DNA from 4 places in the Lysinibacillus sp. fkY74-1 genome. Region 2 is predicted to be linked to each of the others. Evidence: riboswitches for the same ligand, from Rfam matches in the RefSeq annotation. Region 2 holds a riboswitch; each other region holds the start of a gene.

The links. A riboswitch is a leader RNA that binds a small molecule or an ion and turns the genes downstream of it on or off. The one in region 2 is predicted to bind S-adenosylmethionine.
Region 1: it holds a riboswitch for S-adenosylmethionine, as region 2 does, so the genes downstream of both, ACE1MS_RS12815 (Na+/H+ antiporter NhaC family protein) here and ACE1MS_RS07840 (YezD family protein) in region 2, are expected to answer to the same signal.
Region 3: it holds a riboswitch for S-adenosylmethionine, as region 2 does, so the genes downstream of both, ACE1MS_RS19990 (bifunctional homocysteine S-methyltransferase/methylenetetrahydrofolate reductase) here and ACE1MS_RS07840 (YezD family protein) in region 2, are expected to answer to the same signal.
Region 4: it holds a riboswitch for S-adenosylmethionine, as region 2 does, so the genes downstream of both, metK (methionine adenosyltransferase) here and ACE1MS_RS07840 (YezD family protein) in region 2, are expected to answer to the same signal.

The regions. Positions count from the first base shown of each region.
Region 1 is NZ_CP170173.1:2,608,307-2,616,641, forward strand. Features, by position in the region: gene ACE1MS_RS12795 (MarR family winged helix-turn-helix transcriptional regulator) at 102-539, shown strand; gene ACE1MS_RS12800 (MerR family transcriptional regulator) at 796-1,614, shown strand; gene ACE1MS_RS12805 (DUF554 domain-containing protein) at 1,677-2,348, shown strand; gene ACE1MS_RS12810 (VanZ family protein) at 2,559-3,977, shown strand; gene ACE1MS_RS12815 (Na+/H+ antiporter NhaC family protein) at 4,193-5,473, opposite strand; SAM riboswitch class I at 5,578-5,681, opposite strand; gene ACE1MS_RS12820 (hypothetical protein) at 5,799-6,038, opposite strand; partial or broken gene ACE1MS_RS12825 (class I SAM-dependent methyltransferase) at 7,595-7,977, shown strand; gene ACE1MS_RS12830 (VOC family protein) at 8,142-8,335, opposite strand, start outside.
Region 2 is NZ_CP170173.1:1,660,226-1,668,560, forward strand. Features, by position in the region: gene ACE1MS_RS07815 (DMT family transporter) at 1-359, opposite strand, end outside; gene ACE1MS_RS07820 (LysR family transcriptional regulator) at 494-1,372, shown strand; gene ACE1MS_RS07825 (phosphopantothenoylcysteine decarboxylase domain-containing protein) at 1,447-2,121, shown strand; gene ACE1MS_RS07830 (TetR/AcrR family transcriptional regulator) at 2,224-2,820, shown strand; gene ACE1MS_RS07835 (DUF418 domain-containing protein) at 2,810-3,904, shown strand; SAM riboswitch class I at 4,072-4,167, shown strand; gene ACE1MS_RS07840 (YezD family protein) at 4,237-4,392, shown strand; gene ACE1MS_RS07845 (flavin reductase family protein) at 4,476-4,961, opposite strand; gene ACE1MS_RS07850 (VOC family protein) at 5,120-5,905, shown strand; gene ACE1MS_RS07855 (cold-shock protein) at 6,010-6,210, opposite strand; gene ACE1MS_RS07860 (formate--tetrahydrofolate ligase) at 6,424-8,103, shown strand.
Region 3 is NZ_CP170173.1:4,034,027-4,042,361, forward strand. Features, by position in the region: gene ACE1MS_RS19975 (fatty acid desaturase) at 15-1,046, opposite strand; gene ACE1MS_RS19980 (GNAT family N-acetyltransferase) at 1,145-1,654, opposite strand; gene metH (methionine synthase) at 1,755-5,186, opposite strand; gene ACE1MS_RS19990 (bifunctional homocysteine S-methyltransferase/methylenetetrahydrofolate reductase) at 5,179-7,026, opposite strand; SAM riboswitch class I at 7,116-7,215, opposite strand; gene ACE1MS_RS19995 (protoporphyrinogen oxidase) at 7,318-8,335, opposite strand, start outside.
Region 4 is NZ_CP170173.1:3,529,951-3,538,285, forward strand. Features, by position in the region: gene ACE1MS_RS17265 (gamma carbonic anhydrase) at 8-520, shown strand; gene metK (methionine adenosyltransferase) at 696-1,892, opposite strand; SAM riboswitch class I at 2,177-2,295, opposite strand; gene pckA (phosphoenolpyruvate carboxykinase (ATP)) at 2,687-4,273, shown strand; gene ACE1MS_RS17280 (alpha/beta hydrolase) at 4,358-5,314, shown strand; gene ACE1MS_RS17285 (alpha/beta hydrolase family protein) at 5,395-6,171, opposite strand; gene ACE1MS_RS17290 (NUDIX domain-containing protein) at 6,161-6,622, opposite strand; gene ACE1MS_RS17295 (aminopeptidase) at 6,864-7,787, opposite strand; gene ACE1MS_RS17300 (IclR family transcriptional regulator) at 7,799-8,335, opposite strand, start outside.

The sequences.
Region 1 (8,335 bases), 950 kb from region 2:
ATTTTTACAAATTGAATTGTACACAATTTAATTGTGTTTGACAAGTAGGAATTTTATTTTTAATATAAATGTTAATAGAAGAACATGAAGAGGGGATTTTTATGCCTAATCATTTAGATAATCAACTATGCTTTCTTTTGTATGCCACATCAAAGGAAATCATTCGACACTATACATCATTATTAAAGCCATATGATTTAACATATACGGGTTATATTACCATTTTAGCATTGGAGGAAAACGAACAAATAACAGTGAAAGAATTAGGACAGCGTTTATTTTTAGATTCAGGTACATTAACACCATTACTAAAAAAATTAGAAGCAAAGGGATACATTTGTCGTGAACGTTCCAAAGATGATGAACGACAAATGCAAATCTATTTAACAGAGGAAGGTAATAAGGTTCGTCGAAAGCTACCTGAGGTATCACGTCAGGTCATGAAGCAATCTAATATTTCAGAACAGCAATTTATTCAATTGAAAAATGTTCTACAAGACATCATACACAATGATTGGGCCTTGAAAGACAAAAATTAAGCAAAGATCGTATCACCTAAAAATTTTGATTCATGCTAGTGGTAATAATTTTATACAGTCAACAGATAGAACCGTCATTGGACATTCCTTTCTTCCAACTACGGTTCTTTTCAATGGGCAGTTTGTTAAACACATTCACTCACTTATCTCCCCTCCCTTGATCGCGCAGTTCATATCCTAGCATTTGGTCCAAACAAATCATGGACAAAATCAAGTACTATAATGATAATAGGACGTTTTTTAAAGGAAGTTTTAAATGAAGAATAGATTTTCAATTGGAGAAATGGCAAAGCTACATAAAACCACCATAAAAACCCTTAGATATTATGATGAAATTGATTTATTAAAGCCTATGTACACAGATAAAAACAACGGTTATAGATACTATTCAACAGAACAATTTGAGCAATTAAATACTATACATTATTTAAAGGAATTAGGTTTTTCATTAAAGGAAATTAAAGGACATTTGGATCACCGAGATATCGACGACTTTTTGCATCTCTTAGAGGAACAGAAACGATTAACCGAGGAAAAAATCCAAGAACTAGAACGAATTAAACGAAGGTTCCAAGATCGAATTAAGGATATTAAATTAGCACGAGAGATAAAGGCATTGGGAGTCCCTTTCATCATGGAAAAACAAGAGAGAAGAATCGTACGATTAATGGAAAAAATCAGTTCTGAACCACAATTGGAAGTTTCTCTGAGACAGTTAGAGAATTTGTCCAATATGAATTCTTCTATATTTATTGGAGGCGTTGGCCTAACCGTAAGTAGTTGCCATCTATTGGATAACCAGTTTCATGAATACAACTCTATATTTATTGTAGTCGAGGAAGAGGATCGGCAAAGTCCTTTATTGACCACGCTACCCGCAGGAAAATATGCCTGTATTTATTTTAATGGCAATCATAGTCATTCTCCTGTACATTATAAATCCTTACTGAATTTTATTAAAGATCACGGTTTCCAAGTAATCGGAGATTCTATTGAAAGAACAATAATTGACCATTACATTTCAGGAAGTAAAGAAGATTACTTGACAGAAATACAAATACCAATAAAATGTTGACCCTCCCCTTACAGGAGGGTTTATTTTTTTACGTAAGAACAATTTTTAAAGGAGAATGAAAAATGTTAGGAACGATATTTAATACAATGATGATTATAGTCGGAAGCATCGTTGGAAGTATTTTTAAAAACGGGATAAAGGATGAATACCATCAAATCCTCATGCAGGCCATGGGATTAGCAGCGATGGGATTAGGTATAAATGCACTAGTTCAACATTTACCTGCCAGTAAATATCCGGTACTTTTTATTGTCAGTCTAGCTATAGGCGGATTATTAGGTCAAAAACTTAATTTAGAATCAAAATTTAATACGTTAGTGAATAAATACTCTAAGGGGAATTTAGCTGAAGGATTATCGACAGCGATCTTATTATTTTGTATTGGATCATTATCTATATTAGGTCCAATAGAGGCTGCATTAAAGAAAGATTATACCTATCTGCTTACGAACGGTATATTGGATGGAATTACTTCGATTGTTTTGGCCACTACATTCGGTATTGGGATAGCTATTTCAGGTATTGTATTATTTCTATGGCAAGGCTCCATTTACTTAATAGCTAGTTTAATGGAGAATTCCATCAATACTGATCTTCTAAATGAATTGACGATTATAGGAGGTATATTGATATTAGCGTCTGGTTTAAGTATTTTAGGTATAAAAAAATGCAATACCTTAAATCTTTTGCCATCATTAATAATCCCTATTATTGTGTTTTTGTTTATACATTAAAAAGCCATCAAAAAAACCATATGTCTAATTTGCTCAGGCACAAAACAATTGCGTGCTTGGGCTTTTCCGCTTTTCTTAAGAAATCTTCATAAATATTCTCTCTAATTATTAATAATTTCCATTTACACTATAAAAGTCGACATTACTAAGAATTCTCTCACCTGAGATGTAGCATTTGAAAATTATTATTTGATAAAGGAGTATCACACCTTGGGAATTGCAGAAATCATGAGCAATATTAAAATTTTGATGTTGCCAGTCATCCTAATTATTGGCTTTGAGTTTTTACTAATTGCACTTTATTACTTTTATTATCAAAGGCGACGAACAGATCGCCATAAACAAATCCCTGTAAAGAAGCTTCTTCTTGGCGCAATGTTTATCGGATATATTGTGTTTGTTTTAGAGCTAACAGTTATTGGTCGTGGCACTTCACATTACATGCAGATGAACCTACAACCATTCAGCGGTTATATAGACGCGTGGAAAAAATACTCTTTACGTGATCTCCAAAATTGTCTATTTAATATATTAATGTTTGTGCCATTAGGAATGTTCTTGCCTTTACTTATGGCTAAATGTAAAGAGTTTAAGTGGCTACTTCTAGTAGTTGTGGGGGCAACAGCCTCTATTGAAACATATCAAACACTTTCAGGAGCAGGGATTTTTGAGCTTGATGATTTAATCAATAACTCACTTGGGGGTATTATTGGCTATCAATTATACAAACTTGCAGTTTCTATTTCCAATCACAAAAAGGTCAAGGTGAAAAGTCTGATTGGAAACCTTGCTATCCCCCTATTGATGGGCTTAATTTTTATCGTTATGAGCATTGTCTACGCCCAACAAGAGTTTGGTCATTTAGCAATAAACGCTTATACAAAATCAAAAATGTCAGATGTTCATGTATCCACTTCATTGGAATTAAGCGCAGCATCAATTGTTGCTCCTGTCTTTAAGAAAAACGTTAAAAATGATGACGTAAAAGACCTGTTACAACAGAAATTAGGATTATTAGAGGTGAGTACATCTAATAACCAGGACAATGACGAGACTTTATTGGAAGATAAAAATGAGGTCCCCTATACATTGATTACAAATGATTCCGAGGGCCAATGGTGGTTAACCGAAAATAATTATACCCCAGAGCAAACTTCAGCTGTAGGGCAAGAAGATAAGGCGAAATCATTGATGGATGAACTTGCTTTACTACCTCAAGATGCAGAATTTGCTGTACAGGAGAATGGTGAATTTGAATGGACATTACCAGATCGCACCGATGTACATAAAGATTACTGGACTGGGGATGTTAGTCTTGGTCTTAAACCGGATGGTCACGTGTATTCATTAACCTACAGCCTTCATGAAAATCAATTTATACGGGAGGTAAACATACTATCCCCTACAGAGGTATATGAACGGATCAAGGAAGGCGATTTTCCTCAAATAAAGTATAATGCGCTCGTTCAGGAGGAAGACCTTATTATAAAAAAAGGAGACCATATAGAGATTGATTCAATTGAGCTTTCGTATATGTATGATACAAAAGGTTTCTATCAGCCCATATACAATGTTGCAGGAAAGTTCAACGGCAACGATTGGTTTACTTTAATTCAGGCAAGAAAGTAATAGCTCATTCCGAACATTTGGCTCCAATTAACGGACAACCGGGCTTTCCATTGTAATGGGCTCCGTATTTGAATGAATTATCCCCTAGAAAATAGACTGCTTCCTAAGAGTGGAGCATGTTAGGTTTGGTAGTATATTACCCAAATATTAAAAATGACAAAAGTCATCGAGAGTGAACTTCTCGATGACTTTTGTCTACAGTCTGAAAGAAAAGTTTAGGCCTTCTTTTCTTTCGGGTACCCAATGAGAATAGCTATCATACCACAAATACCAATAAGAATAGGATAGAACGAGTATGGTAAGATACTCACTGGCGATATTTTGGCAACGCTTGCGGCTACTAGGAATTGAGCTCCGTATGGGAGAAGACCTTGAACCGTACAGGAGAAAATATCTAAAATACTTGCGGATTTTTTCGGCTCAATCTCATACTGATCAGCAATATTTTTGGCAAGCGGCCCAGCAATTAAAATAGCAATTGTATTATTGGCCGTAGATAAATTAGTTAGGCCCACAAGACCAGCTATACCTAATTCAGCGCCCTTCTGCGATTTAATCCTGCGTGTTACAAGGCGGAGCAAAAAGTCAATTCCTCCATTAAATTTAATAACCTCCACCATTCCAGCTATTAATATAGCTAGAAAGGCGATTTCAAACATACCTTCCATTCCTTCGCCAATTTTTTGTATAAGGCTCATTAGGTGATAGCTGCCATCTGCTAAGCCAACTGCACCGGCGAGGACAATCCCTAATGCAAGAACGAGGAAAACATTCATTCCCGATAACGCTAAAATAATCACTAAAACATAGGGAACAATTTTTACCCAATTATAGCTTAAATGCTCTACTTGAGCTGTTCCACCGGATGTCATAAACCCTAAAATAATGCTCGTAACCATAGCTGCCGGCAATACAATCCAAAAATTGACCTTAAATTTGTCCTTCATTTGCGCTCCTTGTGAACGAACGGCAGTAATAGTAGTATCTGAAATAAAAGATAAATTATCACCAAACATTGAACCGCCTATAACCGCTGCTATCACTAAAGCAATAGATAGCTCAGTCTGATCGCTTATCCCAACTCCTATGGGCGCCAGTGCAACAATTGTCCCCACTGACGTACCCATGGATAGAGAGATAAAACAGGCAATGATGAATAAACCTACAACAAGCAAGTTTTGCGGAATAATTGATAATGCAAAGTTAACAGTGGAATCTACGGCCCCCATCCCCTTGGCTACCTCTGAAAATGCCCCTGCTAATAGAAAAATAATAACCATCAGCATGACATTTAAATTTCCAGCACCTTGGCAAAAAATATCAACCTTCCGTGAAAACGATTCTTTTCGATTCATCGCTAGAGCCACAGCTCCCGAAATGCTAATAGCTACAATAACAGGGAAGGCATAAAAATCACCCGTCATAACCCCTGAACCAATAAATAAAATTATAAAAACAACAAATGGGATTAGCGCCCATGGATTCTCTCTCCTCATTGTTTACCTCCCAAAAATTAAAAATCAGCCCTATTTTTGTTTGTTCACCATAAAAAAGGCCTCATCTTGAAATAACAAGAAGAGGCCTTATAGTTAAAACGCTCCTCTTATCTATCAAGGACATTGCTTGCTGGATTTGGCACAGTAACTTAATAGTTCCGCTGCCGAGATTTCATCGGGCCAGTCCCTCCATCTCTCTTGATAAGAAGAAAAATATTATATTATATTTTTGACACAATATTAAAATACTAAAATAAAACATCCATAATTGCAACATGTTTTTAATTAGAAAAAATTTCTTGGCACTATCTTTAAGGTCCAGAATTCAACTTTTTAGATTAATATGAAGCTTTGTATAGACACATATACCGAAAATATAAATGCGCCAACTAGAAAACAACCATATAATTTTCTCTCTCCCAAACTCTTTAATTCCTAATGTTAACATAAATAAACCTAGGAAAAGGATCATTAAGAAATTTAGGCGGTATTCATATGTAATAAGTCCATAAACGGAAAGCGTGATGCCTATCGTTGATAAAATAATTTGTACTGTTTTTAACAAAACGATTCCTCCCTTTTTGCTTAAACAAATACTGTCAGTTATCTAACTTTTTTTGAATAAATAAATTCTATGATAGGTGATATGACCAATGTAAACCCAACGACTAAGAACAAAGGATAATTTTTCATGTCATTTAAATTGGAGACACCCTCTGAAGCAAAAAAAATTAGACAAGCTAAAATCATTAAAACATACTATCCAATTTTAGCATTGTGTGCTTCAATATGCTTATCCAGTTCATCTTTATCTTCTTTAATATCGCTATGGTTACCCGAAGAAGAATAAGGAAATAAAGCTAATTATAATAGAACCTCCATCAATTATTCCGAAACGAATCCATCTGTAGAGGGTAAAACTAACAATGTACAAACATATACAATGACTAAAAGACCGATTAATTTTTTCGATTGATGCATCCTTTGTCTAACCTCTATAGTGACAACTATTACCATTTAAAAATTGATTTATAATTTTAAAAAATCCAACAATACCCATTTAAACAATCATTTGTAAAATTCGGTTCGCTCAAAAAATCTATCCCTTTATGGCAAAACGGGCCATGGGAATTTCAGCTCTCGCCTCTTTTTCACAACTAATGACATTCGATTAACAAAAAATAACTTGTTGGAAGTATGGCTACGTTTGTAAGATAAGGATAGCTTGCCTCATAAATTAATGTTCTTGAAATCTCAGATAAAAACAAAAACCAGATGCTCCTCATAGAAGAGCGCCTGGTTTTATTGTGAAAGTGAATCTTACTAATTTACTTAGTTTTGATTCGTATTAATACTACGCTAAGTTAAGGCGTTGAACAAGTTAAAATATTTTCCAATCTAATTTTTGGGGGAATTCTTGTTTTTTCGAGCATAGGATTTACTCATTGCTATGTAATTTTCTAAAGTTCATGATTTTCATAAAAGTAGAAAGCCAACAAAAAAGACTAGATGCCTACATAATTATGTAAGTTCTAGCCTTTTAAGTGAAAGTGAATCTTACTAATAATATTGCTTAGCTTTAGATTCAATTATGAATACGAAAAAACAGCTAAAAAGTTTCACTATTTGTCCTATTTTTTCGTATAAAATAGGATTGTCTGCACAAAAAGACCAGGAAATCACGGAATAAGTGAATCCTGGCCTTTTTGTGAAAAGTGAATGTTACTAGCTTGCTTTAGTTTTTGTATTCTACTAGTAAGGTAGACGGTTGACGTTGCGATAAGTTACATAAAATTTAAAAATATTTTAAGCTTTTACTTGAATAGCAAAATCCCGCTGCCCCACCTAGTAATAACGGAAAGTTATACCTCCCTTTTGACATTGTATAGCTGCCTTTTCCAGTGTCTTTGAATGGAGATGGTTGCTGTAAAAAGAGGTATGAAATTTCCCATTTGCAGTTGTAGCACATATATCATTCACCAGAAGTCTACGGTGCATTTCCACTTCCTCGGGATTGCTCCTTGCTGAGAATCTTTTCTTTTACATGAATCAACTTCATCCGACGACTTTGCAGAATGAAGTGGGTGCCAATTAAGACTCACAATTACGAGAAAAGTGACTCTTTTGAAACAAGGCTTTCAGTATAAAAAAACATTTTTTAGTCACTTAGGTGTCTCCTATTACTTAACGAAAGAACAACTGGCTAGCTTAATAGACCATCTTTTTGCCCTAGTTCTAGTAGGCAGTTCACTTGTCTTTGACTATGGTGATGAATCGTTATTTATGAAAAAAGGTATCTCTAACAGAGTAGAGAATATGGTGAAGATGGCGGCAGCTGGTGGTGAACCAATGAACTCATGCTATGAGGAAATGAAGAAGACGCTAGATCAATCAGGGCTACTCATCTATCTCTATCTGCAATTCAACAGCTTTATTTTCAACATCAAACTGATTATCTATCCGCTTTTGAAACAATCCATTATCTTCACATTGTTAAAAAGTAAAGTATAATCAAATCATTTTTAAAACAATTCTTAATTTTCTATCTATTTCCCAGGCAATTAACTATTTCGATATAATATTTATGTATATGATAGTAGTGTAAAGCTAATTAGCCTTACACCTCCTAGATTTGTTACTAGGGTCACTGTTATAAACAGTGACCCGCTTATGATTGGCAAACCCCTAAAGGATTTCCATCTAGATCATAGAAGGTGAAAAATTTTATTTGTCCTTCTCCTCCGATAGGATTTACTTTCACTTGTTGCTCTACTAGTGATTGGTAGGTATCTTCAATAGTTGAAGATAGGAAATTGAAGTATTTCCCTACCCCAAAATGATTATCTGGAAAATGTAATGGTT
Region 2 (8,335 bases):
GCTCTGGAAGGTAATTTTTTATCAATGAAGCTACTGAAAATCGGCACTAGTACAACAGTTAGGCTTAAAATAAAGCCTGCATTTGAAACGGAAGTGGATTGTAATCCAAATAAGCTTAATGCGAACACAATGAATAATAAAAATCCTTGGATAGCTGCATATTTTAAAGTCTTACCATCTACTTTTATCATCCGTTTATAAAAAATAAGCCCAGCTACTATAAATGCGATGATACAACGTAAAGCCACCACATTATAAACAGCCAATGTTTCAAGCCCCATGACCATAAAGGTATAAGATAGTCCCCAAAACATTGTGACAATAACCATCAATACATTTGCTTTTCCTTGGATACTCAATATGTTCACCTACCATCTGTGTACTAAAACAGTTTGTATACTAAAAATTACTATATATGTTGTATTGAGATTAGTAAAACGAATGTTTATAATGATTAGGATTAAAAAAATTCATGTATGTAGAGGGAATGCCGATGAGCTTAGTAAAATATGAGATTTTAACAAAGGTAGCAGAAGTCGCAAGCTTTACAAAAGCAGCAGATGCACTAGGATTAACTCAGTCTGCTGTCAGTCATGCCGTATCAAGTTTAGAAAAAGAATTTGGGTTTGCCTTAATACATCGAAGTAGAGCCGGTGTCACCCTAACGAGTGAGGGGCAAACAATGCTAAGGGCAATGCGTCAGGTTTTAGACGCACAGGAATTATTGCAACAAGAGGCAGCTCATATTCATGGAGTGACAAGAGGAAACGTCCGTATTGGCGTTATTTCAAGTATATCTTCTAATTGGATGCCAGAAATTATTAGGATTATGGACAATCAGTTTCCTGGAATACAGGTGGAATTACGCGAGGGAGATTATTACGAAATTGAACAATGGTTACTTAGTGGGGAAATTGAGGCAGGATTTTTAAATGGTCAAAAATCTGAGCAATATCAATATACAGAATTACAGCAGGATCCCTTATTATGTATCGTTTCAGATAAAAGCCCACTATTTAATAAGTCAGAGATAGATATTGTTGATTTGGAAGATATGCCTTTTATTATGACTTCCTATAAAGGGACCAATGATGTCAAAGTGTTGTTGGAACAATATCATGTGAAGCCAAATATTCGCTTTGAACTTTCAGAGGAGGTAGGTATTGTTTCTATGATTTCTCATCAACTAGGAATCAGTATTTTACCACAATTGGTCATTCAAAATTTGCCGCCTACATTAAAAGCAATTCCACTAAAGCAAGGTGCCTACCGTACAATCGGAATTGCCATGAAGCATAATGCATCACCTGTAACAAAGAAATTTGCGGAGATTTTAAGTGCATGGCTGATGGAACAAAAAAGTGCAGTCTGATGGAATCTATTGAAGCCTATCCGTGCATTACGGTAAAATAGTAGGTGTATATATTTTAGAAAATAGGTGAGTGGATGGGGACATTACAAGGTAAAACCGTACTCATTACAAGTGGGGGAACACTTGAAAAATGGGATCGTGTACGAGGGCACACGAATTTATCAAAAGGGACAATGGGCTGTTATTTAGCGGAGGCGGCACTCGCTGCTGGTGCTAATGTAGTATATATGCATGGCTATTTTGCACAGCTTCCAGTGAATCACGATCAAATGAAATTGATTAAATTTGAGGGCATTGACGATTTAGGAGAAAAAGTTCGTCATGCTGTCCAACAAGAACATGTTGATATTGTGATTATGGCTGCTGCTGGCTCCGATTGGGTCATTGATAAAGTGTATGATCAATCGGGCAACTTGATGGAGGAAGCAGGGAAAATGCCTTCCGATGAGCCACCTATTATTCATTTTAAAAAGGCGCCGAAAGTCTTAGGACAAATCAAGGGCTGGCAACCAAATGTGACGTTAGTAGGGTTTAAGCTAGAAGCAACCAATGACGAGGAGTTTTTGTTAGCACGTGCACGACTGCGAATGGAAACAGCCCATGCTCAATTAATGGTAGCCAATAGCTCTCAGTCTTTATATGGCGGGGACGAGCCCCATTGGATTGTACCTGCTGATGGACAGCCAACTAAAGTAATGGGCAAGCAAAAAACAGCCGAAGCTTTAATGCTGTATTTGCAAAATCAATAAATATGAACTGTGTAGAGAAATATTTCTACACAGTTTTTTCTTGTTTAAAAGCGGAGTATCATTTATTATTTACTTAACGGTCGGTAAAAAAGGAGGATTATAATGGGGAATAAAGAACAAACTTTTCAAAAAATCATAGATGTGGCTTATGTGATGTTTGCAACTAAAGGGTTTGAAAAAACAAGTTTAGCAATGATTGCTGCAGAGGTCGGTATATCAAAACCAGCCATTTACTATTATTTTCAATCAAAGGATCAATTAATTTCTTACTTATTTGATGCACTGTATAAAGAAATTCAACAGGATATCGCTGTGAATTATAAGGAGCTTTCTCATACGAATTTCAAGGAGAAATTACTCGAGCTAGGCTATAAGTCTATTGAAGCGCAGGGGAAGGATCCTTATTTTAATAAAATATTTAATCAATATGTACTATTAGCAGCTCGCGATGAAAACTATAAGAAACAATTAGTGGAGCTAGAAACTAGCTTTTTAACAAGCTTTGTTGAAGTCCTACGATATGGCGTGAAGCTAGGGGTGCTAGAGGATACTCCCCATATAGAAGCAAAGGCACAGATGCTAGCCCTGGTTTATGATAATATCGGTAATTTCATGTTAACAGGCAACCAATTGAACTATAGAGCTATTTGGAAGGAGGCAGTACATAGCGTTATCCAAGGGGACAAAAATGATCAATAACAATCGGCGCATTGAAGGTCTTGATTTTGCAAGAGCTCTCGCCATGCTAGGGATGTTCATTGTAAATTTTGGAGTCATAACAGGTTCTACAACGAATGGTTCAGCATGGATGATTACCTTACAAAATCTTTTCGAGGGGCGTGCTTCCGCTGTATTTGTCATGTTAGCAGGAATAGGGATAGCTTTAATGACTCGTCAGGCTAGAGAGACTAAGGACCCACTGCTTCTTCGTCAGAATCGACTTACTTTATGGAAAAGGTCGTTTTTGTTATTTACGATTGGGCTAATATTATATGTGATCGGCTGGACAGGAGATATATTACATTATTATGGCGTGTATATGTTTGTGGCCGCATGTCTGATTGCGCAATCCAAGAAAATGATGATCTTCATCATAGGTGCTATCCTCATCCTTTCACAATGGCTTCAAATTCAATTTAATTACCTTGCTGGTTGGCATCCAACATATGTCTTACTAGAGTATCTTGATTTTTGGACACCAGCAGGATTTATAAGAAATTTGATGTTTAATGGCTATCACCCACTATTCCCCTGGATTTGCTTCTTTCTGATGGGGATGTTAATCGGCACATTAGATTTAACAAATCGTACTATAAGAAAAATCTTACTAGTGACAGGTTTATTGCTAGTCATAATGACTGAGACTTTTTCAACATTATTTATTAAGATAACAACAACCATCCATTTATTAGATGTAGAGAGTGCATTGTATTTATTTGATACGGGACCGATTCCACCAAATATGATGTATGTCCTATCTAATTCGGCTTCGGCTATAGTCCTCATTGTAGGCTCCATCTATCTTGTAGAGACATGTAAAAATAAAGTCATTGAAGCTTTCATCTTAACCGGGCAAATGTCTTTAACCCATTATGTTGGCCATGTTTTTATAGGGATTGGGATACTAATTGTTTGCCAAAAGCTGGAGAATCAAACGCTTGCTTTTTCCATGCTGTATGCCTGCTGTTACTTTTTAGGATGTGTGTTTACTTCTGTTTGGTGGAGAGCTAAACATCATCGCGGTCCACTTGAATCCTTGATGAGGAAATGGAGTTCGAAATAAATTAGTAGATAGCCATCTATTTCTTACTGATTAGGCATAAAATACTTTAGGTATAGGCAGTTTTCTAATCTAAAATACACATTACAAAGTATTCAGCTAGGTTTTCTAATATTTTATATTGACAATCGTATAACAGAATTATAGAATTATTTTCAAGAAACGCAGTACTCTTATCGAGAGAGGTGGAGGGACCTGGCCCAATGAAGCCTCGGCAACCGAAAAAATAGGTGCCAAATCCAACAGATGTATCTGAGAGATAGGAGGGGCTATCAATTAGCTTGATGCATTGGCCTCTTTTGTACAACAAGAATCAGAAAGAAGGGGTGTATCGTATGGCTCAGTCGACAAAGGTAGAAGATAAGAAATTAGAGGCTATTGCAAAGGCCATTCAAAATCTTGAATTTGGTGAAGTGCATATTACGATTCAGGATGGTGTAATTGTTCAAATTAATAGGCTTGAAAAGCAGAGATTTCCACAAAAGAAATAAAGATCATTTCAGATGAACGATGTGAAAAGGCCACCAATAAGCATGGTTTCCGTTGCTTACAAGTGGCCCTTTTTTTATGAGAATTAGCTATAAAAGCTTTTTGGAATCTGACCGATATGACGGCGATGGTAGAGAAGCGGTTCCTTTTGAGAATTTGTAATATCTAGTACTTGCCCAATAAAAATAGTATGATCGCCAGCATCTATCTGTTGAAATGATTTACATTGTAAAATAGCTGCTGTATCATGTAAAATCGGTAGCCCAAATGATGAAGTAGACCATTTTGCCTGAGCAAAGCGATCTGGGACTTTACTTGCAAATAATGTACATAAATGCTCTTGATCACTCGCTAAAATATTAACAGCGAATTTTCCAGCACCCATAAAATAAGGATGGAGCTGAGATTTTTTATCCAGTGACCATAAAATAAGTAGTGGGTCAATGGAAACAGATGCAAAAGAATTGACGGTTAAGCCAATTGGATTCGTTTCATGACATGCTGTAACAACCGTTACACCTGTAGGATAGTTACCTAATGCCAATTTAAAAGCAGCTACATGATCTGTCATTCAAATCACCTCTTTATAGTGAGTAATAAATTAGTTAACGGAGTTAGTAGGGAAATTGCACTTTTTTTCATACCAGCTAGTAACTCCTTTTCTTAAGTAAATATTAAATCAATTACACATCTAGGTAAAGCTAATGGGGGAAAGAAAGGGGAATTGCCATGACTTTATATTTTGATCATCTGGTACATCAAGTAGAATCTCCGGAAAATATAAAGGTTTTCTTCAATAAACGAAATGTCCATACAGTGAACGGTGGTCAACACACGATGTGGGGGACTTACAATACGCTAAGCTACTTTGGCTTAAGCTATATTGAACAAATCGCTATTTATGATCGTGATTTATTTGAGCAAGCGGCCCAGTACCCATATTCCCTACATTATACGTTTAAACGTAATCATGAGCGCCAAGGATTTTCACGAATTGCCTTGCGCACCCAAAATATTGAAGAAGAGGGTCAACGATTGCGTGCATTGGGCTTTGATGTATATGGTCCCGATGCTTGTAGTCGAACAAGACCAGATGGCACGATAATCGAATGGAAGCTATTGCATTTTGGCAGGGCTGACCTTGCATTGGATTTCCCATTCTTAATTGAATGGGCAGATGAAGATGAGAAACGTCTTGCTCAATTAAAAGCTAGTGGCGCGATTGATGAAACGCAAGCTATTACCATGGAATCGATTCAGTTTTATGTCAGGGATGTGGAGAAGACGGTGCAGCTTTGGCAGAAGGTATTACAGCTACCCAAGTTTGTGCAGCATGAGCAGTTTGTGTCTCTACAGCTACCGAATATGCGCTTGGATTTTTATGAGGAAGCGGCAGCATCTAGCATGACGCTCGGGCATTTAAAAGAAGGGCCTATCGGTGTAACATTGAACGATCCACACAGAACCAAGGAAACATTAGTTTGTCCAGGTGCTTTTTATTGGATTAATAGATAAATTAAAAATCCACTTCAATCGTTGAAGTGGATTTTTATGTGTAAACATGTCAAAAAGCGGATTGAACTATTTTTAAATATTTCATCCACCTTCAGTTTCCTAGCTTATAATTTTACAACATTTGATGCTTGCGGGCCGCGATTGCCTTCCACAACATCAAATGAAACCTTTTGACCTTCTTCAAGTGTACGGAAGCCTTCCTCCTGGATGCCCGTAAAATGTACAAATACATCTTCTCCATCATCACATTCAATAAAGCCATAGCCCTTTTCATTATTGAACCACTTTACGATCCCCTGTTGCATAAGCATTCGCCTCCAATGCGCTTGAAAGTAAAATAAAGTTAAAGAAATCGTGCTATCAATGAGAAAATGTGAAAAAATAGCATTTTCTCTTAGAACATACATGAATTGAACAAAAATGTCAATTGATTGTCGGAATGCGAGCATATCTGGCTTTCTTTTTTTTCACAATTAAGACTATAATGGAAATGAACAACATAGAAAGTAGGATGCCAAATGACAACGAAAAATCAACCATTAACAGATTTAGAAATCGCGAGTCAAGCAGTAATCAAACCTATTACGGAAATTGCCCATGCTGCAGGTATTCCAGAGGATGCACTTGAGCAGTATGGCCGCTACAAAGCAAAGATTGACCCATTAAAAATTACAGCTCAAGGTGAGGACGCAAAGGTTGTGTTAGTGTCAGCTATTAGTCCAACCCCAGCAGGTGAAGGAAAGTCAACTGTGACTGTAGGACTAGCTGATGCCCTTCATCAATTAAATAAGAAAGTGATGGTAGCGTTACGTGAACCTTCGCTTGGTCCAGTAATGGGCGTAAAAGGTGGCGCAACTGGTGGGGGCTACGCACAGGTTGTACCAATGGAGGATATTAACTTACACTTCACTGGTGATCTTCATGCGATAACAACAGCCAACAATGCTTTATCTGCATTTATTGATAATCATATCCACCAAGGGAATGTCTTAAACATTGATCCACGACGTATTATTTGGAAACGTGTGATGGATTTGAATGATCGCTCATTACGTAAAGTGATTGTGGGATTAGGTGGACCTGTTCAGGGCATGCCGCGTGAAGATGGCTTTGATATTACGGTTGCCTCGGAAATTATGGCAGTGTTCTGTTTAGCAACAAGTATTGAGGATTTGCGCGAACGCATCGCTAGCATCGTGATTGGCTATACCTTTGAGCGTGAGCCTGTCTTTGTGCGTGATTTACAGGTAGAGGGTGCCTTAACATTATTATTAAAGGATGCCTTTAAGCCAAACTTAGTACAAACATTGGAAGGGACACCAGCAATTATACACGGTGGTCCATTTGCAAATATTGCCCACGGCTGTAACTCCATTATGGCGACACAAACTGCTCGTAAACTAGCGGATATTGTGGTGACGGAAGCGGGCTTCGGCTCTGATTTAGGTGCTGAAAAGTTCATGAATATTAAAGCACGTAAAGCAGGCTTTAAGCCAAGTGCCGTTGTGATTGTAGCAACGATTCGTGCATTAAAAATGCACGGTGGTGTTCCAAAAACATCACTTGTCGGTGAAAATGTGGAAGCACTGCTCCAAGGGATTGAAAATTTAGCTAAACACGTCGACACGGTACGTACATTTGGTGTTGAACCGATTATTGCATTAAATCGTTTCATTACAGACACAGAGGCAGAGCTGGAAGCAGTTCTAAACTGGTGCCAAGAAAACCATGTACGTATTGCCCGAACAAATGTCTGGGAAGAGGGCGGTAAAGGTGGAGTAGCCTTAGCTGAACAAGTACTAGCTGTGTTGGAAGAAGAAAACAACTTCTCACCATTATATGATGTAACAGAATCCATTGAAGAAAAAGTACGCACTATTGTACAAAAGGTATATGGTGGGAAAGATGTCCAATTCACTGACCAAGCTAAAAAACAAATGGCTCAAATCGAAAAATTTGGCTGGGATTCTTTGCCGATTTGCATGGCGAAAACGCAATACTCTTTATCCGATCAACCAAGTTTACTTGGACGTCCTGAAGGCTTTACAGTGACAATTCGTGAGGTGATACCGAAGCTAGGTGCAGGTTTCCTAGTTTGCCTGACAGGCGATATTATGACAATGCCGGGCTTACCAAAAGCTCCTGCTGCGTTACGCATGAATGTCGACAATGACGGACATGCGGTAGGATTGTTCTAATAAAATGTTGAAAGGCTGCCCTTTAAAATAGGGGCAGCTTTTTTTATTGGTTGGCTGATAGGAGCCTAAACATTTTTTATTTCACTACTATTTCTCCCACCAGTGCCACTAAAATAGGCATCTCCCCTTATAGTTGAAAATTGTCTAAACATTCATCATCACTTTTTTAGAAAATTTAAGTTTCTAGTTTAAAAACTAGGATTTCTTTTCATGCCATTACAAACTCGAGAAG
Region 3 (8,335 bases), 2.2 Mb from region 2:
ATGGCTGTTTCTAGCTAAGCGGCAATACTGCCTTTTGCTTTACGTTTTATAATTAATTCGACTTCTTTAAATGTGACAAATTTACTTTGCTCTTCATCATATAGCTTATAACGCAATGATTCTAAACTTGTACGTAAAGTAATCGTTGTCGCCGTATGTAATGGCGGCGTTTCATTATGAGCCTTTTCAAGATTATAGTTAGGTACACGAGGTGCCAAGTGATGAACATGATGGAAACCGATATTTCCAGTAACCCATTGCAAGATTTTCGGCAATTTGTAATACGAGCTACCTTCTACTGCGGCTTTCACATAATCCCACTCTGAATCATGTTCAAAGTAAGAATCTTCATAGGTGTGCTGAATATAAAATAACCAAATTCCTAAAGCACCCGCAATAAATAATGTTACACCTTGGACTAATAAAAACGCTTGCCAGCCCATAAAGAAGATTAAAGCGGCACAAACTCCAGCAATAACAATATTCGTTAAAATTGTGTTAGTACGTTCCTTTTGCTTTGCATCCTTACGATTAAAACGATTTAAAACAAGTACCATATATAAAGGTCCTAAACCAAACATTACAAATGGATTACGATAAAAGCGATACCATAATCGTTGTCCCTTTGAGGCTTGCATATATTCTTCCACAGTCATCATATCAATATCACCAATACCACGCTTGTCTAAGTTTGAGCTTGTTGCATGGTGAATTGTATGCTCACGTTTCCATTTTTCATATGGGAATGAAGTTAACACCCCAGTAAAAAATCCAACCCAGTCGTTTGCCTTTTTACTTTTGAAAAATGATCCATGTGTACAATCGTGAAAGATAATAAAAGTTCTTACGACAAAACCTGCTGAAATAACACTTAAACCAACTGTTAGCCAAGGTGAAACATCAACTAACAAGTAACCTGCCACCCACAAAGCAATTAACGGTACAATGGTATTAATCATTTGAAAAACACTTTTACGCGTGTCTGATTTAGCAAAAGGCGCTACATCTTGGCGTAATTTTTTTGTTTTTTCTTTTATTGTTGCCATCTTTTACTCCCTCGTTTCCTTTTTCTTATGACCTCATCATAAAATAAGAGTATAAGTCAGCAACAGACGCAAACATCACAAAAAGGATATGACATTTGTCATATCCTTTTATGAATCGGTCCAGTCAGATGTAGTTGATAGAACACAAGATCTAGCCATTGTTCAAACTTATAGCCTGCATTTTTTATGGTTCCTGCATATTCAAAGCCTAGTTTCTCATGTGCTTTAATACTACCAATATTTTCTCCATCTATACCTGCAACTAATGTCTTTACCCCTTGCTCCTTCGCTATCTCTATAAGCTGAAGCATAAGATTCGTTGCAATACCTTTTTGATAGTGCTCCTTATGTACATAAACGGAGTGCTCCATAGTATATTTATAACCCGGATAAGGACGGAATTGACTATAAGTTGCAAAGCCAGCGACCATCCCATTATCATCAAATACAAGCAACGGATTTCCTAATGCTTGCTGTTCCCTAAACCACTTCACTTTTTCATCTAAAGATTGAATTTCATATCGATAGACTGCTTTGCTTGTTAAAATTATATCATTATAAATTTCTAATACCTCAGGTATATCTTTTTCTTCCATCAATCGAATTATTTTCCTCACGTCCTTCCGACATTATCCTTATCTTCGATTGTAAGAAAAGAAGATATAGATAGACTTATCATTCCACTATCTATATCCTCAATTTTACGCCTTACACATTGAAATAACGAGCATCAGGGTGAGCAAAAACAATCGCCGATACAGATGCTTCTGGCTCCATCATAAAGCCTTCCGTTAAATGAACACCAATATCTTCTGGCTTTAGTAAACCAAATAATTTTTCTTGATCCTCTAAGTTTGGGCATGCTGGATAACCAAATGAAAAACGTTGTCCCTGGTACTTAGCCGCAAAACGATCGCGCATCGTGAAATCTGTCACATCTGGGAAACCCCATTGATCACGTATTTCTTGATGCATGCGTTCAGCAAAGCCCTCTGCTAATTCTAGTGCCGTCGACTGCAAGGCATGACTTTCAAGGAATTTGCCATCTTCTTTTAGCTGACGAGCTTTTGCCATAACTCCTTGCCCTGCTGTCACTACCATAAGGGCAATATAATCCATTTCTCCACTTTCTACCGTTCTTAAGAAATCAGCCAGGCATAAAAAAGGGTCTATCTGCTGACGTGGGAATGTAAAACGTTCAATTTCTGTCTTGCTATCCGCTGGATCATAAATAATTACATCATCTCCATCTGCTTGGGCAGGGAAAAATTGATATAAACCTGAAGGCTTTAATAAATCACTTTTTAAATAATCATCCACTAAATCTTTTAGCTCTGTAGCTCTTGGATCGCCAGCATCTAGTAATGGTTGCACTTGCCCTTTTAACCCCAAATGATGCCCCAACAATGTCCGCATATTCACATATGGATATAAATGAGAGACAGCGTATTCTTTCTTTACATGACGGCGTAAATCAGCAGGTAAAAAAACTGGTGCTTCCTTTACGGTACGCGCAGGTTTTATTGTGACCTCTTTGGCAGGACGAGCCGCTCTTTTTTCATCTGCCTCTAAACGTTTTTGTCGAGATTCCGCTATTTCTGCTAAGAAGTTTTCACGTGTCCCCTCACCCATTAGTAAATTTGCCTGCTCTAATCCTTGCATCGCATCCTTTGAATAAATAACAGGACCACCATATTCATCAGCAATTTTTGTTTCTGTAAAACGTCGAGAAAGTGCAGCTCCTCCTACTAAAATGGGTACATCAATTCCCGCTTCTTTGAAATCTTGAGCAGTAGTGACCATTTGCTGTGCAGATTTGACTAATAAACCTGATAATCCGATGAAATCTGGCTTTTCCTTGCGAATAGCTTCTATTAATTGAGCAGGCGTCACCTTGATACCTAAATCTACAACCTTATAGCCATTATTACTTAAAATAATATCAACAAGGTTTTTTCCAATATCATGCACATCACCTTTTACAGTAGCAAGCACCATTTTACCCTTACCAGCGCTCTCCTCGTTCTTCTCCATGTATTGCTCTAAATGGGCAACAGCAGCCTTCATCACTCCAGCAGATTGTAAAACCTCCGCTACGATCAGTTGGTTATCATTAAATAAACGACCAACCTCAGCCATCCCATTCATAAGAGGTCCATTTATGATATCAAGAGGTGTCTCAAATATTTCTCGGGCAGCCTCTAAATCAGCAATAAGTCCTTCTTTGGTCCCTTCCAATATATAGTAGGCTAAGCGACCTTCTACAGTTTTCGGAATATCAGCTTCCGTCTTTTCCTTCTTTTTGTCACGATAAAAATCGGTAAATACAGCTAATGTTTCATCATTTGTATTAAATAACAAATCATTGGCTAGTTTTATTTCTGCTTCTGGAATAGATGCGTACCGTTCTAGCTTCTCGGTATTTACAATGGCATAATCTAAACCAGCCTGTGTACAATGATAAAGATATACAGCATTGAGAACTTCGCGTCCAACCGGTGGTAAGCCAAACGAAATATTACTAACGCCAAGCACCGTTAAAGTACGAGGCATTTTTTCTTTGATGAGACGTATTCCTTCAATTGTTTCAAGTGCTGAGCCAATATATTGCTCATCCCCCGTTCCTACTGGGAACATTAATGGGTCAAAGATGATATCTTCAGGTTCAATTCCCCATTTTTCTGTTAGTAATTGATAGGAACGCTCAGCAATTTCAAGCTTCCGATGACGATCGACTGCCATCCCTGTCTCATCGATTGTTCCCACAACTAACGAGGCACCATACTTTTTCACTAATGGCAATACTGCATCAAATCGTTCTTCGCCATCTTCTAGATTAATAGAGTTAATGATGGCCTTTCCTTGCGAAAATTTGAGTGCCTCTTCAATAACCTTTTCGTCTGTGGAATCAATAACAAGTGGAACCTTCACTTTTTTTACGACCTCCTGCATAAAGCCACGGATATCTGCTAATTCATCCCGATCTGGGTTCGCTAAACAAATATCTATGACATGTGCGCCGTTTTTCACTTGCGCCCTTGCAATCTCAGCCGCTTCCTCAAACTTTCCATCAATAATTAAGTTTTTAAATTTGCGGGAACCAATAACATTTGTTCTTTCCCCAATAAATAACGGACGCATAGAATCATCGTATAGAAGTGGCTCGATCCCTGATACTACGTGACCATGCGTTTTTTCTGGTAGCTGACGAGGCTTTTCATCCTTTAAAGCTTCACGAATGGCCGCAATATGTGCTGGAGTTGTACCACAGCATCCACCTACAATATTGAGCCAACCTTTTTCTGCAAATCCTTTTAATTTTTGCGATAAAGATTCTGGAGACTCATGATAACATCCTTCCTCATCCGGTAAGCCTGCATTCGGATAACAGCTAATATACCCTGTTGACAGCTCTGCTAACGAGCGTATATGATCCGTCATAAATTCCGGTCCCGTTGCACAGTTTAAGCCCACTGATAGTGGTTGAATATGCTCCATGGAAATATAAAAAGCATCAATGGTTTGTCCTGCAAGAGTAGTACCCATAGGCTCAATCGTTCCAGAAATCATAACAGGTAGCTCTTTGCCAGTTTTCTCGAAAGCACGCGTTACCCCAAGGGTACCTGCTTTCACATTTAACATATCCTGACTTGTCTCTAGTAAAAGCACATCTGCCCCTGCTTCAATCAATGCCTTTGCTTGTACATAAAAATTTTCTTCTAATTCATCAAATGTAATACCACCTGTTACGGATAGTGTTTTAGTTGTTGGACCCATTGCACCAGCAACAAAGCGGGGCCAATCAGAAGTAGAATAATTATCTACTGCTTGGCGAGCAATCTCGACTGCACGTTTATTAATTTCCTCCGCTTTTGCACCCAGACTATATTCATTTAATACAAGTGGTGTTCCACCGAATGTATTCGTACAAATAATATCTGCTCCTGCCTCTAAGTATTTATGATGTATTTTTTCAATGACATCAGGTCTAGTTAGCACTAGATTTTCATTACACCCATCTAGCTCCTCCCCGCCAAAATCATCTGCTGTTAAGTTTTCATTTTGCAGCATTGTTCCCATCGCGCCATCAAGAATTAATATTCGTTTATCAAGTTGTTCTTCAATTAAGTGCTTAGCCATTTATACTTACCCCTTTTTTCTGTTCATCCAATTGCTCTATATATTTCATTAACTCTAATGTCACATCGTAGCGTAAAAATGGTGTAATGAGGTAAATTCCATTGAAATATTGCGCAGCCACTTCTACTAATTCCTTGGCAATTGCAATACCTTCAAGTGTGGCGCGTTCCTTATCTTCACCACATGCTTTCATTCTTGCTAAAGCATCTTCAGATAATTTAATACCTGGCACCTCATGATGTAAAAATTCAGCACTTTTATAACTCGTAACGGGCATAATACCAATATAAATCGGTGCTTGTAAATGCTTGGTTGCTTCATAAATTTCTATCATTTTTTCCTTCGTATACACAGGCTGTGAAATGAAGTAGTCTGCCCCATGCTCAATCTTTTTTTCTAAGCGTGCAACAGCACGATCTAAAACACGAACATTTGGGTTAAATGCAGCAGCCACAGAGAAATTTGCCTTTTTTCGGAGTGGTTTCCCTGAGAAAGAGACTCCCTCATTTAATTGTTTAATTAATTGGATAAGCTCCATCGAGGAGACATCATATACACTGGTGGCACCAGGAAAGTCTCCAACCTTCGTTGGGTCACCCGTAACAGCTAACACATCATGAATCCCTAATGCATTTAAGCCCATTAAATGCGATTGCAGGCCAATTAAATTACGATCTCGACAGGTAATATGAGTAAGAGGGCGTACACCATTCGTACTTTTCAATAAGGCACCCATTGCAATATTGCTAATACGTGGGGATGCCAATGAATTGTCTGCCATCATCACTACATCGGCACCTGCCTCATATAGTTGTTTGGCCCCTTCAAGAAATCCTTCTATTTCTAAGTGTCTAGGCGTATCCAACTCCACGATGACCGAGCGCTCACGTTTTACTTTTTCATGAAGTGGTTCATACTTAGCTGGCTCTGCATCACGAACAATCTCAATCTTTGCAGGTTTCGCATACTTTTCACTAACTGGTGATAGCTCCTCTAAATACTTCTTTGCGGCTGCAATATGCTTTGGTGTCGTACCACAACACCCCCCAATTAAGCGTACCCCTTGATCACGCAGCTCGACAGCAGCGCGACCAAAATAATCAGCCTCCGACTCATAAACAACACGCCCATCCTCTAAATCTAATAACGAAGCATTTGGATAGGCCGACATAAACGCCTTTTCTGGAAGTTCTACACCCTCAAAGGCTTGAATCGTATGATATGGACCTAGACGGCAATTGACACCTACTATATCTGCACCAAGAATCTCTAGCTCATGTAGTGCAATATTTAGAGACATACCATTTTGTAAAACACCAGGCTCATGCATAGATACTTGAGCAATTATCGGTATATTAGTTTTGGCGCGTAGCATTTTTAATGTTGCTGTTAATTCTTCAAAATCGTAATAGGTTTCGAGTAAAAGGCCATCTGGATTCCCTGCAAGTAGCACACTTGCCTGTTCTTCAACGGTCTTTAAAATGTCATTTAATGTGGCATCGCTTTTACGAATACCACGAATACCACCTATTGTTCCTAAAACAAATTGACCGCCATCTGCTGCTGCTCGCTTGGCAATAGTAATAGCTGCTTCATTAAATCGTTGGACACTCGATTCTAGTCCATAGCGAGCTAATTTAATGGCATTGGCACCGTATGTATTCGTTTGAATGATATCAGCACCAGCTGCAATGTACTCTCTATGAATCTTTTCAATTAATTCAGGTCTTTGAACATTCATTTCCTCATGGCAATACTCCAATCCATAGCCATACAACACTGTGCCTATTGCACCATCTGCCGTCAATACATGTGTTTTTAACCTTTCCAGCAATCCCATAAATCTAGCCTCTCTTCCTCTATCTCTGTATAATAAAAAGCCTTCTTTTATATAAAAAGAAGGCTTTAACGACTCATCATTATTGTTCCTTCTCATCTTCGACTCAACGGTCTTCTGGATTTAGCACCTGACAAAAAGTTGGTTGCTGAAGCTTCAATGGGCCAGTCCCTCTGCTTCTCTTGATAAGAATTATTAAGTATGAATTTTTTAAATAATTAAAAGAATCATATCGTTTACAGACGTATGAGTCAAGACTATTTCTCACAACAAAGAATTTTTCCGCTTAAAAACTTAAAGATTGGATAGTTCTTCCGCAAGCTCTTCACCAATTTTTTTCCCATTTTGAATGCAAGCACCAATACCTACTCCAAAATAAGAGCAACCTGCTATCGATAAATTCGGGTAGTTTTCATTTAGCTCTAGTAATAAGCCTTGCAGCGCTTCACGATGTGCTAAGTCATATTTAGGCATTTGATCAATCCACTTTGTAACATTCACAACGGTTGGTTTTTCATCGATTCCTAGGCTTTTTCGAACATCTTCTAAAGCAACCGCTGCCAATTCATCATCAGTCATATCACGTAACTGCTCATACGCCGGATTTATACTCTTATAGAATAGGCGCACAAGTAATTGATTGTTTTTCGATGTATGCTTCCACTTACGACTCGTCCAAGTTGCTGCATTACAAGTGACATCAGAATTATGAGATACAATATAGCCTGTACCATCCGCTGGTAAGTTTGCATCAGGCACATCAAAGCCCAGATAAATGGTAATGGCTGACGCTGTAGTAAACTGATTAAAATAATGTGTTAAGGAGTCGTCCTGCAATATACTTTGGACTGCCTCATTTGGTAGTGCTAGAACAACATAATCTGCCTCAATGTTTTGACCACTTGTTAAGGAAATCAAATAGTGGTTCTCCATTTTTTTGACCTGACTTGTGGCTACACCTTTAATGATGTCTACATCTGTTAATGTTTGCTCTAATCGCTCAATTAAAGAGGATAATCCATTTTGAAATGAAATAAATTTTTTATTAGCTGCTTTAACAAATTGCTCACGATTCGCATCAAAACCTTTTATGATACTTCCATATTCATTTTTATAGTCAATTAAATACGGTAAAGTGGAGGCAATAGAAAGCTGGTGTAAATCACCAGAATAGACACCTGCTAGAACTGGTGCAATTTGATTTTCCACTAGCTCTTCACCAAGGTAATAAGTTAGAAATTCCCCTATCGAGCTTTCTTTTGTAAAGCCTGCATTGGGTAAAGTTAAATCTTTTAAAGCTTCTTGTTTGGCC
Region 4 (8,335 bases), 1.9 Mb from region 2:
GATTCTCATGATTTATCCATTCAAAGATAAAACACCAACGATCGATCCATCTGTTTTTATTGCCGATTACGCAACCATTACTGGAGACGTAACTATTGGAGCTGAAACAACTATTTGGTTCAATACCGTGATCCGCGGCGATGTTTCCCCAACAATAATAGGTAAACGAGTAAGTATACAAGATCTTTGCTGCTTACATCAAAGTCCTAAGTTTCCACTCATTATTGAAGATGAGGTCACAGTAGGACACCAAGTAACTTTACATAGCTGTACCATTCGAAAAAAAGCCTTAATCGGAATGGGCTCCATTATTTTAGACGGTGCGGAGATTGGAGAGGGTGCATTTATTGGAGCCGGAAGTTTAGTGCCTCCTGGTAAAGTCATTCCTCCAAATAGCTTAGCATTAGGACGTCCAGCCAAAGTTGTACGAGAATTAAATGCTGAGGATAAAGAGGATATGGAACGTATCGTACGTGAATACGCTGAAAAGGGTCAGTATTATAAATCTCTACAAAAATAAAAACCTACAAAGAAATTGTACCTTCATAAAAAATTCCTCGCTTTCCATGACACTATTTGTTCAAGGAATAAGGGCGAGGTATTTTTGCAAAAAAACAAAAGGGGCAGAAAAGCCCCTTTTGTTCATAATACATTAGAATAATTTTCTAAAGACTTCAGCACTTTAGCACAATAGTTTACAGCTGTGCTTTTATGCGTAATGCGTCAGCTTTATCAGTTTGTTCCCATGGGACGTTTACATCTGTACGACCAAAGTGTCCATAAGCTGCAGTTTGTTTATAAATTGGACGACGAAGATCAAGCATTTTAATGATACCTGCTGGGCGTAAATCAAATAGTTCACGAACCCATTCTACAATTTTGCTTTCCGTCACTTTTCCTGTACCAAATGTATCTACAGCAATGGAAACAGGCTGTGCAACGCCAATTGCATAAGCCAACTGTACTTCAGCGCGTTCTGCTAAACCAGCTGCTACAATATTTTTAGCTACATAACGTGCCGCATAGGCAGCTGAACGGTCTACTTTTGTTGCATCCTTACCTGAGAATGCACCACCACCATGTCGTGCATAACCACCGTATGTATCAACAATGATTTTACGGCCCGTTAAACCAGCATCTCCTTTTGGTCCGCCAATTACGAAACGGCCAGTTGGATTGATAAAGTATTTTGTGTTTGTATCTAATAATTCGCTTGGCACTACAGGAGCAATCACGAATTGTTTTAGATCGGCCTGAATTTGTTCAAGTGTTGCTTCTTCATCATGCTGAGTTGAAATAACAATTGTATCGACACGAACAGGTACGTTATTGTCATCATACTCAATTGTTACTTGTGTTTTACCATCTGGGCGTAAATAAGCTAACTCCCCAGATTTACGAACTTCTGTTAAACGACGTGCTAATTTATGAGCTAAGCTAATTGGTAATGGCATTAACTCGGGTGTTTCATTACATGCATAGCCAAACATTAAGCCTTGGTCTCCTGCACCAATCGCTTCAATATCTGCATCTGTCATAGAACCCTCACGGGCCTCTAAAGCTTGGTCAACGCCTTGGGCAATATCTGGAGATTGCTCACCAATTGCTACAAGTACTGCTAAGTTTTCAGCATCAAAGCCATATTTACCACGTGTGTATCCAATTTCCGCCACAGTATCACGTACAATGCCTTTAATATCTACATAAGTAGAAGTAGTGATTTCTCCTGCTACTAATACTAATCCTGTTGTTACAGTTGTCTCGCACGCTACACGTGCATTTGGATCTTCTGCTAAAATAGCATCTAAAATGGCATCCGAAATCTGGTCACAGATTTTATCTGGATGCCCTTCTGTTACACTTTCTGATGTAAACAGTCGACGGTTTGTCATTTAGTTTTCCTCCTATTACTCTTACAAAAAGTATTTGTACGGTACTCATTACCCATGTCAAGTCCGCTCCTAAGGATTGAACTCTCTCAAGCCGCTGTTGTTGTCATTTCACTTTACGAGAAAAAATAACTGCTACTTAAAAACACGAGGATTTCGAAAGACCCGTCATTATAATAAGGAAAGAACTACATATACTTACCTTTACATTAATTTTTAACAATAAAAAAATCCTTTTCTCACGTTACTATACATGAGGAAAGGAATAATGACTTCGTTACCTTTCACTCTTATCGTTCAAGGGATTTTCCCTTGCATCAGGTTGGCACCAACGCATGTTGTGAAATAATACATGCAGGTTGCCGGGTTTCACAGGGCCTGACCCTCCACCAGCTCGGGATAAGAGTATCCGTTCAATTTTCATGTTACTGAAAAGGTCAATCGTTGTCAAATATTTTCTTATGTATTACTGTATAGAAAGGAAGAACAAAATTATCACCATAAAATTTTCATACTTGGGTGATGATGTAAATAGAAGAAATTTAATCCCTACAACATACCTAGCTTCTTGTGGTAACATATGTGTGGCTCAAATTTTAGACAATTTACTGTAGCATTGAATGTTTTCTACTCGAAAAACATTATTTTTTGTCAGTTTATTGAAAAGTAATAAAAACTCTAAAATAATTTCTTAATTAGTATAGATTATTTAACCCATTGTGTTATACTATTTTTGAAATTAAGAAAAAATCCCTCTAAACCAAGGGAATACTATAAAAAAGGATGGTATTTAATCGATGAATTCAGTAGAAATTGCAAACGAACTGAAGGAATTATTAAACGGCGGTAACATTAATGTTCAACTTTCAGTACCACAATTAGCAGAAAAAGCTACTTCTCGTGGTGAGGCAATGTTAACAGTAGATGGCGCAGTTCGTGCAGAAACTGGCAAATACACTGGTCGTTCACCTAAAGATAAATATACAGTAGAAGAAGAAAGCACAAAAGATCAAATTGACTGGGGTAAAGTCAATCAACCAATTTCCTCTGAAGTGTTCGATAATCTGTATGTAAAAGTAATAAAATATTTAAAAGAACGTGATGAATTATTCGTATTCAAAGGTTTTGCTGGTGCTGACAAAGATTCACAATTAAGCATCCAAGTGATTAATGAATACGCTTGGCACAACCTTTTCGCTCATCAATTATTTATCCGTCCGACTAAAGAAGAATTAGCTTCGCATGTTGCAGACTTCACTGTCATCTCAGCTCCTAACTTTAAAGCAGATCCTGCGGTTGACGGTACTGCTTCTGAAACATTCATCATTGTATCACTTGAAAAGAAAATTATCTTAATTGGTGGTACTGAATATGCTGGTGAAATGAAAAAATCTATTTTCGGAATTATGAACTACTTATTACCACAACAAGGAATCCTTTCTATGCACTGTTCAGCAAACGTTGGTGAAGCTGGCGATGTAGCATTATTCTTCGGTTTATCTGGTACTGGTAAAACGACATTATCCGCTGATCCAGACCGTAAGCTAATCGGTGACGATGAACATGGTTGGTCTGATAATGGAGTATTCAACATTGAGGGGGGTTGCTATGCAAAAACGATCAACCTTTCTGCTGAGAAAGAACCAGAAATCTACAATGCAATCCGCTTCGGTTCTGTTTTAGAAAACGTAGCTGTTGATCCAGAAACTCGTATTTGTGACTATGATGATGGCTCATTAACAGAAAATACACGTGTAGCTTATCCAATCCAATACATCGAAAATATTGTTGATCCATCTGTAGCAGGTCATCCAAAAACAATCATCTTCCTAACAGCTGATGCGTTTGGCGTATTACCTCCTATCAGCAAATTAACAAAAGAGCAAGCTATGTATCACTTCTTAAGTGGTTTCACTTCAAAACTTGCTGGAACTGAACGTGGTGTAACAGAGCCAGAACCAGTATTCTCTACTTGCTTCGGTTCTCCATTCCTTCCACTTCCTGCAACAGTGTATGCAGAAATGTTAGGTCAAAAAATTGATGAACATGGCGCACAAGTATACCTAGTGAACACTGGTTGGACTGGTGGCGAATATGGTACTGGTAGCCGTATGAAGCTTTCTTATACACGTACAATGGTACGTGCAGCTATCGATGGTAAATTAACAAATGTTGAAACGACACAAGATGCTGTCTTTGGCTTACACATCCCAACAGCAGTTGAAGGTGTACCTTCGCAAGTGTTAAATCCTCGTGAAGCATGGGCAGATAAAGCTGCATACGATGCTAAAGCTGCTGAACTTGCAGGCTTATTCAACGAAAACTTCAAGAAATTTGCAAACGTTTCGGAAGCCATTACTACACTTGGTGGTCCATTAAAATAACAACTAGAACAAGAAAAGGGAACGATATGATTCGTTCTCTTTTTCTTTCCCATACATAAACAGAAGCTAATATAGGAGATACATATGAAAAGAAAATACAAATTACTAGTAGCATTAATTACTATATTATTGGCATTAATTATTGGTGCTGGTTTTTTTGCAGGCAACTACTTTTATAATCTGGCATTAAATCCTGATACTGATAAAACAGCAGTTCTAGATGCCCCCCACAATCTAATCGATAGCAATTCAGATGAAGCTCGAGAGAAAGAGGCACGTGAGCAGTGGTTTAACAAGCATTCTGAGGAGAAGTCAATTCCATCCTTTGATTCCCTTAAGCTACATGCATACTCTATCCAAAACAGCCATCCCACAGACAAATGGGCAATTATCTTTCATGGCTATTCAAGTGATGGTACACAAATGACTAAGTATGCTAAACAATTTTATGATATGGGCTATCATGTACTCATTCCCGATGCAAGAGGACATGGTCAAAGTGAAGGTGATTATATCGGCATGGGGTGGCATGATCGTTTTGATGTAATTTCATGGATTGACGACATTGTAAATATGAATGAAGATGCTGAAATCGTTCTATTTGGGGTTTCGATGGGAGGAGCCACTGTCATGATGGCTTCAGGCGAGGATTTGCCCTCAAATGTAAAGGCAATTATTGAGGATTGCGGGTATTCTTCCGTATGGGATGAATTTTCCTATCAGTTACAAGCCATCTTTCACTTACCTTCTTTCCCAATTATGCAATTCTCTTCGGTCGTAACTAAACTAAAAGCAGGCTATACACTAGCAGAAGCTAGTGCTGTTGATCAAGTGGCAAAATCGAAAACCCCTATGCTGTTTATTCATGGAGACAACGATACTTTTGTTCCTTCGACCATGTTGGATGACGTATATGAAGCAGCAAATGTACCGAAACAAAAGTTAATGGTCGAAGGGGCTGGTCACGGTGGTGCGGAAAGCTTAGCAGGCGAGCTCTATTGGGAAACGATTCAACAATTCTTGGAAACTTATACAAAATAATTAAACGCCCCTTCCTTTAGAATACTATTCATCTCCAGATGATAGCTATGTAAAGGAAGGGGCATTAATTTTTTCATTTTCTAATGTTGCTTCATCCATTCACAAAGAGCACGAACGGTTTCACGATTTTTAGCTGGTGGGTATTGATGTGCATAATGAAGGTCATACCATGTTTCGTATGTTTTATGAGCATCCTCTAAAAAAAATGCCAGCTGTCTAGCATGCTCTATATCCACATTCTCATCCTGATAGCCATGAATAATTAACACTGGGGCTGTTATATGCTCAACTTCGAATAAAGGTGTACGAGCATCATAGGCTTCCGGTACACGGTTGGGTGTTCCTCCGATAACGCGCTTCATCATCCGTCGCATATCTGTACGTTCCCAGTAAGTGGCCGTTGCATCAGAGACTCCAGCCCATGTCACAACGGAAGTAATATCCCTTCGTAAAATAGCTGTCCATAGAGCCATGATACCTCCACGCGAAAAGCCAAAAACATGTATATTGTCGTTGCAAAATTGCTTCAGTACATCGACAGCATAAACAGCATCATAACGGTCTGCCCCTGCAAACTCATCCTTGCCTTCGCCACCTCTATTCCCACGATAATAAGGTGCAAAGACGATAAAACCTTGAGCGGCAAATTGGGCAATACGCGAGGGCCTTACCATGCCAATGCTTTGCATACCCCCTCTTAAATATAAAAAGCCATCATATGTACCTTCAGTCTTCGGCTCTGCTAAAAGTCCTTTTATTCGCAAGCCCTGTGATATATAAGTGATTTCTGTTAACCGTATTGCTGGATTGGGTGAAGGATATGCACGCTTTTCAACGATATCACCATTATTTGTCACGTCTTTTCAGCTCCTCCAGCATTTTCTCCATTCCCTCATCCTTCATATGAAAGCTTAAGTTTGGATGATGGGCAAATTCCTCATCAGTTAACCACAGCATACCGGATGTTTCTAAATCAAATTCAATGTCCTCCTGCCCAGCAAATTGTGCTGTAAAAACCGTTTTACAAAATAAGCTGTCGTCATGAACCGCATATTCTGCAAACCATTGAAGATTTTTCACACGGACACCCGTTTCTTCATACACTTCCCTTATGGCTGCATCCTCTAGCGTTTCACCTTTCTCCAGTTTGCCCCCTGGCACCTCGACACCACGTCTTTTATGAATAGTACATAGCCACTTATTTTGGTGCTTTAAAAAAACAAGGACGTGTTTGGGTTCTACGTCAAACTCACCTCTCGTAAAACTCAAATCTACGCGCAGGCCATGTAAATCTGTAAATGTTAACATATCTTCAACCTCACGTTCTTTCATGCTGAATAACAGAAGTTATTTTTTCATTGCCTACACTTATAGGCGTATTGAATTTATCATTTCTGCTTTGCTAGCCATGCATTTCCACTAGGTGCAAATCATTCAATTTCCTCTAGCTTATCTAATTTAACTATAGTGTAATCATACAGAAACAAGCAACTCTAAATATAGGTCAAGCAAGCAAAAAAGCGTGCTTCTTATGAAGTCACGCTTTTCATTACATTACTCGTTCACCATCGAAATAAACAATCGGATTTTTTACTACACAATCAATATGGACATCCGCTGCATTTGCTCCACCAAATGGCGTATTGCTACCAAATGCGATATGGATTGTCCCATAGACTTTTTCATCTTCCAGTACATTTCCACATAAAATGGCACTTTTATTAGCTCCAATGCCGAACTCTGCAATGATTCGACCATTCCCTTCCCCAAGTAACTCCAGCAATCGAGGACCATCCGGACCAATAGCTTCTATTAATCGTCCGTTTGAAATTTTCAATAATAATGGTTCCTTTAAGACACCAATATTAGCAATCGAACCATCCACTAAAATTTCCCCATTTGCAGATGTTTCTATCGGCGCAATATAGGATTCACCCGAGGGTATATTACCATGCTCTCCTGCTTGGCGAATAACGCCAGTTGAACGAATGCCTAAACGGTTTGCAATACTAAATATTAGCTCATGACCATCTTTGACAATTCGAGTTTCTGCCGCCATATCGAGCAGCTGGACATACTTTTCTACCATTTCCTCAATCTCTTGCGCATCCGCATGAAGCGCACCTTGTTCAAGCATTTCCCATGAAATACCGGGCATTGTCGCTACACGTCCACCTTTTTCACAGGCATTTTTGCATGCTACTGTATGTGTTAAGGAGTGAGCGGTCAAACAAAGTGAGACATCAGCATTTGCCATAAGCGATGAAACTGCTTGAATAGGCTCCTGCCCTGATTTTTCTAATAACGGCATAACCATAAACATTGTATTAGCTGTTATTGTTAGCCCAGCCTTATAAAAGATGGTTGCTAAGTCTTGCTTTTGAACATCTGTCAAAATTAAAAGCGTTTCTGACGATTGAACATTTAAATGATCTTTTAATACCTTCAGTGCAATATCATGTAAATGCTGCATAATAGTACTCCTTAATTAAAATTTAAATGATATCTACGAATGATTCCTTCTATTTCATTTCTAGCCTCTGTTAAAGGCCCTAAAAATTCTGGTACCCGTTGTTCTGTAAATCGGTAGATGGGACCAGAAACAGTAATAGAAGCTACGACCTTTTTGTCACTATTAAAAATAGGCATAGCAAGTGCCAATACATCGACGGAATATTCACTGTTACTTATCGCATAGCCACAACTACGAATTTTTTCAAGCTCTAATCGTATGTCATTTGCATTCGTCATCGTATTCGTTGTATAGGCAGTTAGTGGTTCATCAATAACCTTAGAAATTTGCTCTTCACTTAGGAAAGCAAGCATCGAACGGTAGGAAGCACCTACATAAAGCGGAGATCTACTTCCTCTTGAAACAGTAAATTTCACCTTATTCACAGGCTCTGCTTTTAATAAAGTTAAAGCTTCCAACCCATTCAAAACTGTAAATATAGCGGTTTCACCAGTAACATCCTTTAAGCTATCAAGAATAGGCATACATAGCTGATCTATGTTTAATGA